DNA from 2 places in the Peribacillus sp. NPDC055009 genome. Region 2 is predicted to be linked to the other one. Evidence: riboswitches for the same ligand, from Rfam matches in the RefSeq annotation. Region 2 holds a riboswitch; the other holds the start of a gene.
The links. Region 2 has a riboswitch for cyclic di-AMP ahead of ACWF5P_RS26250 (cation:dicarboxylate symporter family transporter). Riboswitches for the same ligand answer to the same signal wherever they lie in the genome.
Positions count from the first base shown of each region.

Region 1 (7,928 bases), on a different contig from region 2:
AATAAAACGGGTTTTCGGTGAAGTACTGTTGGAGCGTTTGATCAGCCTGCATCCAGCAGCTAAAGATGAAGCATTCCGCATGTATATGCACGCCTTCCTGACATCGGCGATTTTAGGAGTGATACAGGAGTGGCTAGAGAACTGTGAAAAACAAACGGCGGAAGAAATGGCGAAAATCCATTTTCATATCTTGAACTTCATCAGCCAATTGCGCACATTCATCCAATGAACGATTCATCAAAGGCATGTTCCATCAACATGCCTTTAAATCGGATTACATCTTTTCCTTCGCTTCTACATCACTAACGGAATAATACCTGCTCTTGGAGGTCTTCATACTAAGCATCGACAACCATATGGATAAAGCTAACATGGTCAGGGAACCTGAAATCACCACAAACCGAATCGAAATGAAATGGGCAGAAACACCAACGATTGCGGTAGTAATGATGATCAATAAAGCTTCTAACAAGCCAAAAACACTTCCGACCCTGCCCATGATTTCCACCGGAATATTATTTTGATAAAAGGTTTGAAAGCCAGTGTTGGCAAAAGCCAATGAAAAGGCAATGATGAAAAATCCGATGGCGGCCAGTGAAAAGGAATTCGAAAAGGCAAAGATCATATAACCTATCGAGACAAATAAAGATCCAAGACCGATCATGTGCGAGATTTTCACTTTACTGATGAATACGGCATTGACTATGGCACCAGCAATGATGCCTGCCCCGGCGACGCTTACAAGGAATCCGTAATCGCTGTCCGTTAAAAGGAGCACGGCCTTAGCAAACGCAGCTTCTTGGGAATCGATGGCCGTTTCCATCACCACCATGCAGCTGAATAAGAAATAAATGAGCATGATATAGGAAGATTTCCGGCTGAAGTCCAGGACGATGCCCCAATCTTTTTTCATGATGGTCCAAGACAGGTAATGACTGGATTGTTCAAGGGGGTGATCCTTTTCAAGATTAGGCATCAATAGAGTGATGATTCCGGATAACAATAAGGCAGCCGCGTTAATATAAATCGCTAAAACGGGCGTACCGATCAAGAAAAGGATACCCGCTAGCGCCGGTCCAATCAAAAAAGCTCCAGAATCCATTAAGCTTCGTAATGAATTAAATCGTTTCCTCTGTTCAATGGGTATTAATTTTGTTATATATGACCTAGATGTTGTTCCGAACATGGCCCCTGCCATATTGATCACGAAGACAAGGGAATAAATGACCCAAATAGAAGAAGTCAATGGCAGCAAGGCTATGAATACCGTGCGAAATAGGTCAAGTGCCGCCATTAGATTCCGCTTATTTATCCGGTCGATCACGCTCCCTGCCCACACATTCGTAAAAATGGCAGCCATCGGTTTAACGATATAAAGTCCAGCTACCGCCAAGGCTGAACCAGTCATATCCAGAACGATTAAATTAAGGGCAATGAAATAAACCCAAGAACCAAAGTTGGAGATACCTATTCCGCACAAAAGAATGGAAGGGTATTTCCAGGATACTAATGCATTTCTTAATGTCATCGCTTCTCCCCCTTTGATCGTACAATATAAAACCCCGTCCCCAAGCAATCCGTCTCGGGACGGATACATCCCCAACAATCCTCGGCTGTTCTCGGAAAGTGGTATTTCATTTTACTTTTCTTTACGTCCACATTAAGCATTACTAAATTTTAACATTATCGGTTCAAAACTGTATATAACGCAAAAAAACTCATTATAATAAATGAGTTTCAAAGCAAAACAAGATATGGATTTTTCGCTCAGCGTTCCGGATAGAACACAGGGAATAAATAATTGAATACCGCTAATGAATGTTGGATGCAGTTGATTTACCTTAGGGAAAACAATTTTAAGAACGGATTCTTTTTCTTATCCGTTATCCTTAACTCATCCATGATGATTTGATCCTCATGATCGGCTATCCATTTCCTTAGTGCATCTTTATCCTGGCATTGTGTTAAATATGTCTGGCCACCCTTGCCTGTAGCATTAATAACATATCTATTGAACGTCTTCTCCATAATTGCCCGCCTTTTTAATAAAATGTCTTGAATCTTTAAATACAAATGCAATGCTTTTTTCTTTATCATTTACAAAAGAAACATAAAATATATGTTAGAGAATTTTGATTGGCATTGCATGTTCTGCTTGAAATTATTGAATAAAGTACATCGATGCCGGTTATCATAATTGGATTAATCGAACCTATCATAATGTGCTAACTAATATTTGTCAATACGTTTTCTAAATGTAAATAAAACGTAAATTTTCAGTTTTGTTAAAGAAATATTTTTTTACGATTTAGGGGTTTACAACTGCTAAATGATGGGAGTAGAATACGTTTATCAATTTAAAGCATTTCGGCCAAAACTCATGGAAATTGAGTACGGAGGACCCAATCATTTGGGGTTAATTCTGCCTTGCAGAAGGGATGAGATCAGCTCTTTCGCCATCCTACCCGTCAGCTAACTTCGTCGGCTAAAGCGAAGGAGGTCATAAGACCGCCTATTTCGGGAGCTTTTTTTGCACGCTTTTTGTGGCAATACAGCTATTCGATGTTTTCGCAGGTCTTTTTATTATGCCTTTAAAAAGATTCGAAAAGCAGATTGATGATTAAAAGTCATACAGTAGGGATGATCATTTGAGAATGACAAAATTGGATCCGCCAAAAATACTTGTACTTGGCTTTGCCATCCTGATACTTATCGGGGCCTATTTATTGACCCTGCCGATTTCCACAGAAAATGGCCATGGTCTTTCTTTTCTGGATGCTTTATTCACCTCGACTTCCGCTACATGTGTAACAGGACTGGTCGTTGTGGATACGGGATCGACCTTCACCACTTTTGGTGAGTTGGTCATCTTAACACTGATTCAGGTAGGCGGCTTAGGGTTCATGACATTTGCGACATTTTTCTTTTTATTATTAGGCAAAAAGATTTCTTTAAAAGGCAGGTTAGTTCTGCAGGAGTCGTTAAATAATCTATCCATGGCGGGTGTAGTCAGATTAGTGAAACGGCTTTTAATTTTCACGGCCATCATTGAAGGCATGGGTGCACTTATTTTATCGATTCGCTTTTCTTTTGACATGCCAATCGTTAAAGCGGTCTATTACGGGGTTTTTCATTCCATATCGAATTTCAATAATGCCGGCTTCGATTTAATGGGGGAATTCAGGAGTTTGACCCCATATGTATCGGATCCATTCGTAACCCTTACCGTCGCCTTCCTCATCACGTTTGGAGGTATAGGTTTTATCGTAATGAATGAACTATATGAATATCGGAATACGCATCGTTTATCAGTACATACGAAGATCGTTCTGGCGACTAGCTTAACCCTTACGATTGCCGGAGCAATTTTAATCTTTCTATTCGAGTTCGGCAATGCCAAGACATTGCAGCCTTTATCTCTCATGGGTAAAACGCTGTCATCATTATTTCAATCGGTATCACCACGGACTGCAGGCTCCAACACGCTGAATATCCCTGATTTAACTCAGCCTACATTACTGCTCATCATTTTTCTGATGTTCGTTGGGGCATCACCCGGATCGACTGGCGGCGGGATTAAAACGACGACATTGGCGACGATTGCCGGAACGGTTTGGTCACAGATCAAAGGTAAGGGTGATGTGGTCTTGTTCCGCCACCGCATCGTGAGTGAAACTATTTTTAAAGCATTATCCGTCACATTCATTGGTGTATTCGTGGTTTCCATCATCTCCATTCTGCTGACCATCACTGAAAGCGGACCTGACTTTTTGATGATTTTGTTCGAAGCCACTTCAGCTTTCGCCACCGTGGGACTTTCAATGGGTTTGACCCCGGAATTATCACCGGTCGGCCGGATTCTCATCATTTTCACGATGTTTGCAGGACGTGTTGGTCCTTTGACTTTGGCCTTTGCTATCGCCATGAGGCGCAAGCCAGATCCATTCCGACGTCCAAAAGGGAAAATCATGATTGGTTAATAATGAATGAAGGAGCGTAAAAGATGGGAAAACGACAATACGCCGTGATAGGTTTAGGCAGATTTGGAACCAGTGTGGCCCATAGATTATATACGGCAGGCCAAGAGGTTTTGGGTATTGATGTGAACGAGGAAAGAGTCGAGAATGCGGAACTGAACGTTACCCATGCAGTCATGGCGGATACGACCGAAGAAGAGACATTGAAAGCAATCGGAATCCGTAATTTCGATTGTGTCATCGTAGCCATCGGAAATGACATGCAATCGAGCATTTTAACTACCTTGCTTTTAAAAGAGCTTGGGATCAAAAAGGTCATTGCCAAAGCACTTAATAAAAATCACGGTCAGGTGCTCACAAAAGTAGGTGCCGACTGGGTCATCTATCCTGAGAGGGATATGGGGGAACGGGTCGCGAATCAGCTTCTTTCCCCTAACATGCTGAACTATATAGAGCTCTCCAAAGAATACAATATCGAGGAAATCATCCTCCCCATGAGCATGAAGGGAAAAAGCCTCAGGGAGCTTGATTTACGGGCAAAATATAATATCAGCGTCATTGCCATCGTGAGTAATGGGGAAATTATCATAGCACCCTCACCGGATCAGGATATCCTTGAAAAAGATATGCTTTTAGTGGTTGGCAATAAAGAAGATCTAGCCTTCTTCGCCAATATTGAATAACTGGCAGGTGCCAGCTCTTTCTTTATTGAGCCCGATTCTTATTTTTGAATGCAAGCATTATACATACGAGAAGATCGCCATATGGAGGTCTTCTCGATGAAATTAATAACGAGTATTCCCATGCCCTGGATATGTATGTATTATTTTATCGTACTGATCGCTTGGGCAAGAGTGGACTTTATCGTCACTTTATCAAAAGGCAGTTGAAGCTTAACGGCAGTCATGGCTATTTCCGGCCGAAGTCCAGAAAGGGTTGTTTGAATTCCAATCAAATGTAAGGATTCAATCAATTGTGACAGCTGGTGGGCGGAAGCACTATCAATTGCATGAACGCCCGAGAGGTCAATGAATAGCCTGGTGACATTTTTTTCAGCGCACTTTTGTAAGGTGTTTTCAAGCAAGGACATGCCCCTCGCCGTATCAATATCGCCTATCAGGGGAAGTAACGCCGTATTATCTTTAAGCGAAATGATGGGAGTGCTCAATTCATCGATCGTTGCCTGTTGGGCTTTCATGATTTTATTGGCATACCTATGATTCGCTTCCGTAAACTTCTCCATCACTTCGCTGAACACCTTCACCACTATCCGATACCAGGAATTTATTTCCGCCTGCGTATAGTTTTCTCCTTGCAATCCCACAAACCGGTCAATATAATCCAGGTATTGCTCTTGCGTTCGAGAAAACTCCCTCAATATAAAATAGATGGGTGTGTTTAAATGCTGCTCATCCTGACCGATATCTTCAATCCACTCACCAAGCTGCTCAAAGAATTCCCTCTCCTCTGTATCAAAGACCTGAAAGAAACGTAAATGGAATTCATTATTTTGCTGCTTAAGTTTTTTAATCACATTGGGATCGGGTGAGCTGTAAACCCCCGCCTTATCGTTTTTATTCAATGTTGCGTACCATTCCTCAGTCAATTGTGCTGCCACACCCAATAAAAAGGAATATAATTCTTTATTTCTGTGCATAAACTCCTCCTAGTTTTTTATAAAAAGCAGTTGAATCTTACCCTGAAATCAGCATTGTCAGGGTATTGAAAAATTATCAGCAAAGTAAGCATCGAAGAAAACCTCTTCCATACTTAAAAATTCTTATGATCTAAAAACCCAATGGCCCCTCTTTCCATATACCTTCCCAGCTGTTTTTGAAACCATACAACCACTGTTTTCCAAAAAAAAATTCAGTAAAACCTTCATCTACTATTCTGGTTTATCTATTGTTATAGTTTACCATTTTAAAATATTGTTAACAAATTATCCCTTTTCTTATAACAAAAAAAGGACCTGATTCCAGATCCTCCTTTTAACCCCCATTTTGACTTTATAATTACTTTTTCATAAATAAGGCCGTCCATAAACCTTGAACCCCAAAGGTTTGATCCGATTTTTCCATTTTCCTCATCTTCCGTATTTCCACCACTTCAAAATCCTTGAAGATCTTTCTGAGTTTTTCTTCCGTAAAACCTAATCCGCCTTTAAGGCTTCTTTGCCTATATACTTCCCAATCTGAAATATCGGCACCACCCAATATGCCGCCCTCGACAAAACAGGTAATCGAATACAATCCCTTAGGCCTTAACGCCTTTTTCACCGTGTCCAAATAATTGATCCTTCTATGTGGAGCAATATGGTGAAAACAACCTGAATCAAAGACGAAGTCATATTGCCCTTCCTCAATGTCCAAATCAAATATATTCCTTTGAATGAAGTTCACATGGACATTTTTATCTGACGCTCGTTCTTTTCCCCATTCAAGGGCTTCCTTCGAAAGGTCCACCGCATCAACGGTAAAGCCCTTTTGAGCAAGGTAAATGGCATTCCTTCCAGGTCCGCATCCAAGCTCAAGAACCTTTCCCGGCCGGATTAACCCACAATCAAAATACGTAACCAAATTTTCATCAGGGAGATTTCCGAAAAAGGGTACCCCCTTTGAGCGGTCTTCATAAAAACCATTCCAGAATCCAGTTGGCTCACGCAATAACGAGTCGAGCATATTCAATAGATCTTCATGGGTTGTTATCGTCTCGGACAAAACCATCACCTCTTCCCATTGTATTCCACCATTTAATTATACTGATTTCGGCCAGTGCCTATGTAACAGCTTCATCAAAAATGCGTGACAAAGGACGTTCAAACACTATTGGACACTGTTGTTTATATGATGGTCACTGAATTTAAAGGTATCAAAGATGTGTTCAAAATATGTTCTTATAGTATGATACATTCTCACTTAATAACCCGATTATCGGCTCATTATCCATGTTAGAAAGGACATGGGTTTTATATAAGCATGTCAAATATTATTCAGTAAATCAGGTTTAGCTTCCAAACAACAAAACTCAGCTCTATGATGTATCCAGATGTCTTAGAATCCGACTCCCAATCCATTCTGAAACATCTCTCCGCTTGTCACATCCGTTTACTGATGATTATCTTTCTATACATTCCATTCAGCATGATCGGTCGATCTTCTTCAATTTTCATATTCTTAACATGCCTACTGAACAAGTCTTCAAACCTCAAGCCAATATCCGTTCCTAAAAATCGAATGATGGGCCTCAGAAGCTTTTTGGGTAGTGAAAGCACTTCATCTTTAGAAATAAACTTATCGAATAGTATTATTTTCCCCTCGCCTTTTACAACCCTGATCATTTCCCGAAGGCATTCATTGGCATCAGGTACGACCGAAAGAACCAAACTTCCAACTATATAGTCAAACGATTCATTATCGAATTCCATATGCTGTGCATCCATCTCGAGGAAATTGATCGATGCATCATCAAATTTCCCCTTCGCTTTTTTTAGCATATCGGCTGATAGGTCTATCGCCGTTATCTCAAGGTCAAGGTTCTTGATCAGCTCCAAATCGGCCCCCGTACCTACGCCCACAAACAGAACCTTTGCATTTTCATGAAAATGCATCTCTTCAAACATTCTTTTCCTGGCATCTAAAAAGAGATGAGAGTTGAAGATTTTGTCATAAATTGGCGACCAAAATTTATAAATCACTTTATTCCACGAATTATTCAACATCCCCACCCCCTTACATACTACTTCCATGAAGCATGATAAATCCCTTCCAAGCGGATATTATATGTGGCAAATTAGTACAATTAATTAAAAAGTATGAGATGCGGTGATTCACGAAAACGGGCAGGTTTCCTCTATAAACCCTCCAAACCCGCATAATCCATAGTAACCAAACTACCTTGACTGTCATAGTAATATATTATAAGATATACCAAAGGAGGTGAGGATTTGGT
Region 1 is NZ_JBSGVZ010000009.1:45,512-53,439, reverse strand. It holds gene ACWF5P_RS15025 (TetR/AcrR family transcriptional regulator C-terminal domain-containing protein) at 1-229, shown strand, start outside; gene ACWF5P_RS15020 (MFS transporter) at 275-1,528, opposite strand; gene ACWF5P_RS15015 (hypothetical protein) at 1,837-2,028, opposite strand; cyclic di-AMP (ydaO/yuaA leader) riboswitch at 2,360-2,502, shown strand; gene ACWF5P_RS15010 (TrkH family potassium uptake protein) at 2,655-3,980, shown strand; gene ACWF5P_RS15005 (NAD-binding protein) at 4,004-4,660, shown strand; gene ACWF5P_RS15000 (STAS domain-containing protein) at 4,801-5,634, opposite strand; gene ACWF5P_RS14995 (methyltransferase domain-containing protein) at 5,993-6,697, opposite strand; gene ACWF5P_RS14990 (class I SAM-dependent methyltransferase) at 7,075-7,695, opposite strand.
Region 1: linked by a shared signal. The riboswitch ahead of ACWF5P_RS15010 (TrkH family potassium uptake protein) and the one ahead of ACWF5P_RS26250 (cation:dicarboxylate symporter family transporter) in region 2 are both predicted to bind cyclic di-AMP.

Region 2 (7,928 bases):
CCAAAGGATAATTTTAAGAGATAGGATGAATTTAATGAAAGAAAAAAATAAGATGATCATAGATAAATCTGTAGAGCTTTTCGCGGAGAAAGGCTATCATGCCACTTCCGTTCAGGAAATTGCTGAAAAGTGTGGGATAGCAAAGGGGTCTTTTTATAATCATTTTAAATCGAAGGAAGAATTACTGGTCTCCATTTTTAAATTTTATTATGAAGCGTTGACGGACTCATTGCTTGATCTTGAACTGGATGCTTCATTGTCCAGTAAAGACAAGTTCATGAGGCAAATCACAGTTCACATTGAGCATATGACGGGAAATACCAATTTGATTCAAATGATGATGCAGGAACAAATGCTTCATATCAGCAAAGAACTAGATAAATTTTTACATTATATCCATGAAGAGGGCTTGATTTGGTTCAAGCGTAAAATCATTGAGTTATACCCGGGACTTTCAGCTGATCTTTTGCCGGATTGCACCATAATTTTGGATTCCCTATTCAAAGGATATATCGGAATATTGATCAGGAAACAAAATGCTTTTGATGTGGAATTATTACCTAGCTTCATATTGAACCGGATGGATTCAATTATCGCAAGCCTGCAGAACATGGAAGATCCATTGTTGAAACAATTTCCCCTACCGGGATGCTCGATGCGGGATATGAGCCCAAAAGAAGAAATCCATTCGATCATCGTCAGGATGCTGGAAGTGGAAACACGTAAAGAAGAGGGAATGGATACACGTAAAAATATGGAAGCTTTAAAGGCAATCCAGGAGGAATTTTCAAAAGCTAGTCCAAGCCCGATCATCTTGGAAAGTCTTTTGTTATTTTTGGAAAAAAATGAAAAAAGGAGTCCCTTGTCTTCAAAGCTTATCTTGATGATGAAGGATTATTTGACAAGTATATGAATGCTTTACCGAAAGGGGCGTATAGCCTCTTTTTTTCATTTGATCTTAATGAGTTTCAAAAGCGGGGGTTTAGGAAAAGGTAAAATTGATGGGAAGAAGACAATTCTTTCAATAATATGGGGGCAAAAATCATGCGATGGAAAAAGGGAATGCTGATTTATAATGAAAATGCCGGTAATGATAAACTCGAAAGGAATCTTGAGGGTTGTCTTCCGATAATAGCTCCACATATTGATGAATTTCTCATTCTGCAAACGAGGGAAAAGGGCGATGCATGCCGTTTTTGCTTGGAATATGGTGAAGACATGGATGTAGTTTTCGTATTAGGAGGAGATGGAACGGTGCATGAGTGTGTAAATGGCCTTTCGCCGCTTCCGAGGCGGCCCCTGTTTGGGGTTTTACCTGGAGGGACTTGCAATGACTTCTCCAGAACATTAAAGATTCCTCAAAATGTTCGTCAAGCTGCGGAAGCATTAGTGAATGGCAAAGTTCGTTCAATTGATATTGGGCAGGCCAACAACGATTATTTTTCTAATTTTTGGGGAGTAGGGCTTATTTCAGATGCATCAAGCAATATTGATGAGCAGGAAAAAAGCAGGTTTGGTAAGATAGGATATTTATTAAGTGCTATAAGGATAATTGGCGAGAATGCTCCCTTTTCCTATAAGCTAAAATATGATGGGAATGTTATCGAAGGGGAAGCGGTTATGATTTTGGTTTTGAATGGTTGTTTTATCGGCACCAATTTATTGCCCTTTCCCATGATTAGTCCAGATGATGGACTCTTCGGCGTTGCCATCTTGGAAAATGCAAGCCTTGGTGCATTTTTAGAAATAATAGCGATGAAGCGTTCATGGACACAAAATATGATCTCTGACTCTGGGGTGACTTATTTAAATGCCGATACCCTGACCATTGAAACCAAGAGGCCACTTGATGTGGATATGGATGGAGAGAACTATAGACGAACTCCTGCACGCATTAAAGTCCTTGCCCGACATTTGTCAGTATTAACTCCAAATTAGTATGGTGGGATTAAATATGAATGGGAATGATTATGTGTTTTTTTTGTATATTCATTCCTTATTTCTGCAATTGTTTCCAAAATAAGATAAAATATATGAAGATATATCAATTTTTGCAGGAGGACCACATATGGTGTACCAGGTCAGATTGTTAAAGGGCATTTTAGAGCCTCATCGGAGTCGTTATCAGCTTCAAAATGCAGAGGCAGTCACAAAGCTTGGATTGAAATTACTATTTTTATATTTTCTTAGTCTTATAGTATTCGCCATCGGGGGATATTTTGGCATTGGTTCAGAATCATTCTCCAAAGAAATCACGAAAATGAGTGCCGATGAATTCGAAGCAGCAAAGCTGCTGATTTTGAGCGGCAACATAATAACAGGCATAATCGACCCTTCCATATACATATTTTTATCAGCTCTATTCTTTTGGATCGTTACTGATATCCCATATATAAAATTAGTCATCGTTCAAATGATTCTTTTTGTTTTGCAATTAGTGGAAAAAATATTACTGATTCCTCTATTCGTATTAATGGATATAGGCAGCGATGCCAATCCTTTTTCATTGGGGATCATCAGTCAGTATTTTCTCAGAAGTGATTATTTCATTCACTTTTTCAGCGGAATCACCATTTTTCAATTTCTTATTATTGCTCTGCAATATTTTTATTTAAAGGAGTTTTCAGAACGAAATAGTAATTTGGTCCTTTTAATGATTGTTCTATTCTATCTGGCCACATGGTTTGTTAAAGCCTTTTTAGCATACATCCAAGTAGGCGTATTTGTATAAGGCGGGTGAAATGAATGAGCGGGAAATGGAAAATTATAGCGGTCTCCATTGCGTCGATAGTCTTAATAACCGTTAACTTATACCTTATTGAAAAAAAAGAAAGCAAAGTGGAACGAACTGTTTTCGTTGAAAACTGGACTAAGGTAAAAAAAGATACAATTATGGATACTATTCAAACAAATGGGGTAATTAAACCTGTAGAAGAGTATGATATCTATTTTGACACCAAGAAAAATGATTTTAAGAAATTCCTTGTTAAAGAAGGCGATGAGATTACGGCTGGCTCCTCGTTGTTTGAGTATACGACGACCGAACTTGATGCTCTTAAAGCGAACTTGGAAGCGGAGAAAACGGCAGTTGAGGGAGAAATTGCAGGTATTGAGGAATACATAGGGAAGTTGAGGTCCTATCAAGGGACCATCACCAGCAATCCTGAAAAAGCAGCCATTGATGAATCGGTGGAAAAAAACTTGAAAATTGATATAACAACAAGTTCCTCAGATCTTATTAAAAGTAACATTGAGCAAGAAATGTACAAGCAGGAACTGGAAAAAAACAGCTTGAATGAAAAAGTGAAAATGCTTGAAGCTAAAATAACTTCAATTGAGGAGCAGTCCAGTGCGATCGTGTCAACGAGTGAGGCTGATGGTGTAGTTAAAAATATCAATAAAAACCTGAATAATCCCATTATATCCATCGTTTCAACAAATATGGCAATTGAAGGGGATTTCTCTGAAGAGGAAATGAAAAAGGCTGAAGTGGGCATGACTATAAAAGCAGGTTCCTCTGATTCAAAAAAGGCATTGAAAGGGACGATAGGTCGCATCCATTCCTATCCCGCTGAAGAGCCGTCATTAAAAAAGGATAACAGATTTCCATTTCAGGCACTAATCGAACCGGAAGGTGAAGAAACGGAAGCTTTGTTGGTGGGATCCAAAGTGAATCTTACTGTAATAACCAATGAGAAAGCCGGTGTACCCTCCATTCCTATAGAAGCCATAAAAAACCATAAACAGCCTTATATTTACAAATTGACTAAAAATGGCTATGTGGATAAACATTACATTACAAAAGGGCTTAAGGCTGAAGGGAAGCAAGAAATCATAAACGGCCCGTCGGTAGGTGACGTCATTCTAATGGAGCCGCATGTGTCGAAGAACCATTCTTATTTCATTACCCCAATCCAATTTGGAAAAGTGAAGGCAGCAACTTATAAAAAATTCACCTCTAGGGAAAAAGTAAGATATCTGTTACTTGGCGTATTGGAAAAATAACCGCTTCTTTCATCAAGAGAGGTGATGTCAAATTAGTGATTAATTATATATCAATATAACTTATATGATTAAAAATCGGGAAGAGTAATTATAGATACAATAGTCTCTAATGCAGAATATTCAGACATATTTAAAGATTTTTTCTAGAACTAATGCGAATAAATATTTACAGATTATCATTTTTAGTATAATATTTTATTATAAGTTAACTCGCTTAATCTTATTCCAAGAACGGGGGACCCATTTTTGTGGATTTTATCCGCTAGGGGTGAATTCAGAAATGAAAGGGCATTTGTGTTTCCAATTCCTAACCCGACAGCTAACCTCGTCAGCGTCTTTAAGGGAACATGTGTGAATATTCACGCCAATAAGAAATTGACACATGAAGTGTCTTTTTTTTCGGCGTAAAGACAGAGTTTTTCAAAAAAAGAAAAATTACTTTCTTTTTATTAGTATCTTGTTTCCCTTACCGAGACAAAATGTTTTTGCATCAAAGACTTTATGGAAGGTGAGGAAAGTAAATGAAGAAATTCAAATTAAGTTTAGCTAGCCAAATTTTCATTGGTTTAATTCTAGGGATTATCGTTGGTGCCATTTTTTATGGTAATGAGTCGGCCCAAAGCTTTTTACAGCCATTCGGGGACATTTTCCTACGAATGATTAAAATGATCGTAGTGCCGATCATCGTATCCAGCCTTATCGTTGCAGTTGCCGGTGTAGGTGACTTGAAAGCGGTAGGAAAACTAGGTGCTAAATCATTATCATACTTTGTTGTCGTAACTATGATAGCGATTGCTGTTGGTTTAATTTCAGCGAATATCATCCAGCCTGGTGCTGGTGTGAATATGAATAACCTGGAACAAACTGATATCTCCACATATGTTGATACAGCAGAAACTAAGCAGCATGAATCGTTCGTAGATACACTTGTACACATCGTGCCATCCAATCCAGTTAAAGCCATGGTAGAAGGCGATATGCTAGCGATCATTTTCTTCTCCGTGTTGTTTGGACTAAGTATTGCGGCCATCGGTGAAAAGGGTAAACCAGTATTCCGTTTCTTCCAAGGTGTAGCTGAAGGAATGTTCTACCTAACTAACATGGTCATGAAATTCGCTCCTATCGGTGTATTTGCACTAATCGGTGTGACTATCTCCAAGTTCGGTTTGGAATCTTTAATTCCGTTAGGAAAGTTAGCGCTTTCTGTTTACGGAACAATGATCTTCTTTGTAATTGTCATTCTGGGTCTTATTGCAAAATTTGTAGGATTCAATATCTTTACTTTGATTAAACTTCTAAAAGAAGAATTGATTCTTGCTTTCTCTACTGCAAGTTCTGAAGCGGTTCTTCCGAAAATCATGGAAAAAATGGAGAAAGCGGGATGTCCGAAACATATTGCTACATTTGTTATTCCGACTGGATACTCCTTTAACCTTGATGGTTCTACATTATACCAAGCGTTAGCAGCTATCTTCATCGCTCAAATGTACGGAATCGATTTAAGCATGTATGAGCAAATTACGCTGATGCTAGTGTTAATGATCACATCCAAGGGGATTGCTGGTGTACCAGGTGTATCTTTCGTAGTTCTTTTAGCGACATTGGGAACTGTCGGTATTCCTATTGAAGGTCTAGCATTCATTGCCGGTATCGACCGTATTCTTGATATGGGACGTACAGTAGTAAATGTTATCGGTAATTCACTTGCGGCAATCGTTATCTCTAAATGGGAAGGTCAATTCAACCCTCCTTCCAAAAAAGAACTAGAACAAGTTTCTTAATACAAAAAATCCAGAGTGAAATGTCACTCTGGATTTTTTTGAATTAAAAAGCGCTTCCTTACTTTTGGACGATCCAGAAGCGGCAATCGGAAGAGAAAGTGATGACATCATCGTTTTCATGGAATAATTCACTTCGATAAAAGCTTTCGATGACTTTGAACCGTGCTTCTTCCAGGCACTCAAGTACTTCAAGTTTAGTTGGGATATGGAGGTAAGTATCTTCTTGAAGCGTCTTTCCGGATGTGAGAATATCCCCGAATTCATAAAGCCTCTCATCTTGTTTACCAACACACCAAATCATTTCCTCTTGCTCCCAGAAGTTCAGGTAATTTTCGTTTTTATCACGGTCATGTGTTGTGAAAATGAAGAGCCCTTCAGGTTTTAAAATACGGTTGATTTCTTTTAAAGCCAATGTGCGTTTTTTTCGCTGGGGAATTTGCATTAAACCATTAAAAGCGAAGATTGATTTATCGAATGATGAGTCGTTGAAAGGGAGGTCGGTTGCATCGCCAAGGATAAAGGGTATGTCCAGGTTATATTCATGCGCTATTTTTTCGGCTTCATAAAGCATGGCAGGAGTCAGGTCGATTCCCGTTAGATTTTGAAATCCTTTTTTATATAGTGCGAAGGTGGTCCTTCCTGTACCGCAACCGATATCAAGGATTGCATCTTCCCGATTTAAATATTTTTCGAATGCATATTTCTCTGATTGCCACAGACCTATTTTTTTAGTTGCATCAGCATAGACGGAAACGGCTCCATGAAAAGAATTAATGATAAAACCTTTTTCAATTTTATCCATGATTTAATCCTCCAATCCTTCATTCTTACTATAATATGGATACTTTGAGCTAGTCGAGTGTGTCCCTTAACATTTGGGTTAATATGGAGTACATGTTTCGCGTTATTCACATGGTGCTGATGATGATTTATATTGGGGGTTATATAACTTACGTGAAAACCCAAAAGTTTGGTAAAATAATATTATTGATTAAGAGCTCGGAGGGGGTCAGGTTATGAAGAATGATAGCAATGATATCTTATATATGTATATGCAGGCTTCTGAACGGTTTGTCCTTTTTAATGGACTCAATTTTCGTGAATTCGTCTATTCGCTGCCATATACGTTGGATTCCATCTTATTATTGAAACATGAATTCAATGGCGGGGAATACAATTTGAATGTCCTGCTAGAGAGTGCTTCATCTGAAGATATTGCGAAGCTCGTTAAAGAAAATGTCCGGGCATATGGAGATTTCTGTTGGATCGATTTTGAAGAAAGAGAAGGGTTGGATGAATTGGATGGAAGGGAAATAGCGGAACTATTATATTTAGGGCATGCAAAAACTCATCTGGATCCTCCATTTTTCCGTAAATTGAATAATCAATTTGTGTACCTTGCCCAGGATGATGGCTGGTTCAATAAAATTTATTTTCGTTCTCTTTCGACATATTATATGATGTTAGGAAGCCTGATTCCGCTAAAGCTGGAGCTTTTAAAAGTAGAGAGGACTTGGCTTGGAATCAGAAAGAAAAGAGAGCTGACGGCGATTCCGGCAGAAATCATTTCTTCCTTGGCTCATATCCTGGCAGAGGGGCTCGTTTTTTCCTTTCGGCATGTTAAGTATACAAGAACAAAGATTGAGATACCGGCATGGGTCGTAGGGGATTATTTAAACATGGATGAAATGCATGATGACTTTTCAGATAGAGATATTAAGGAGCCAGATGCCTTTATTACCTTCAATCGAAAAGAAAGGGTATGGGAAAGCGTTATTAAAAATACATCATTCTCCTGATTATCCCAACTTCCGAGGTTCGTGGCTTGGATTATTTGACACCCTTGAAATTTTTTAGGTGTAAGACTTACCATCTCATGCATAAAAGATAAGAGAGGGCGACGCACAGGAGTTGCTAGCACAGGTGTTGCCACAGGACGTGGCGGTTTTAACCTGTGTTCCGCCTATATAGTAATCATTGGAAAAGCATCAATGATGGAAGTTTCGCTTTACCCCGCATTAACAGGCTGTAAGGTAAGCGGCGGCAATTGTAATGAAAAAGAAATGTGGTGGGTCAACAGCCTGTAAATGCCTGATTGCGACGCACAGGATGTGCTAGCACAGGTGTTGCCACAGGATGTGG
Region 2 is NZ_JBSGVZ010000032.1:23,114-31,041, reverse strand. It holds gene ACWF5P_RS26270 (TetR family transcriptional regulator) at 35-913, shown strand; gene ACWF5P_RS26265 (YegS/Rv2252/BmrU family lipid kinase) at 1,045-1,938, shown strand; gene ACWF5P_RS26260 (hypothetical protein) at 2,069-2,731, shown strand; gene ACWF5P_RS26255 (efflux RND transporter periplasmic adaptor subunit) at 2,746-4,005, shown strand; cyclic di-AMP (ydaO/yuaA leader) riboswitch at 4,207-4,354, shown strand; gene ACWF5P_RS26250 (cation:dicarboxylate symporter family transporter) at 4,527-5,786, shown strand; gene ACWF5P_RS26245 (methyltransferase domain-containing protein) at 5,845-6,588, opposite strand; gene ACWF5P_RS26240 (hypothetical protein) at 6,803-7,585, shown strand.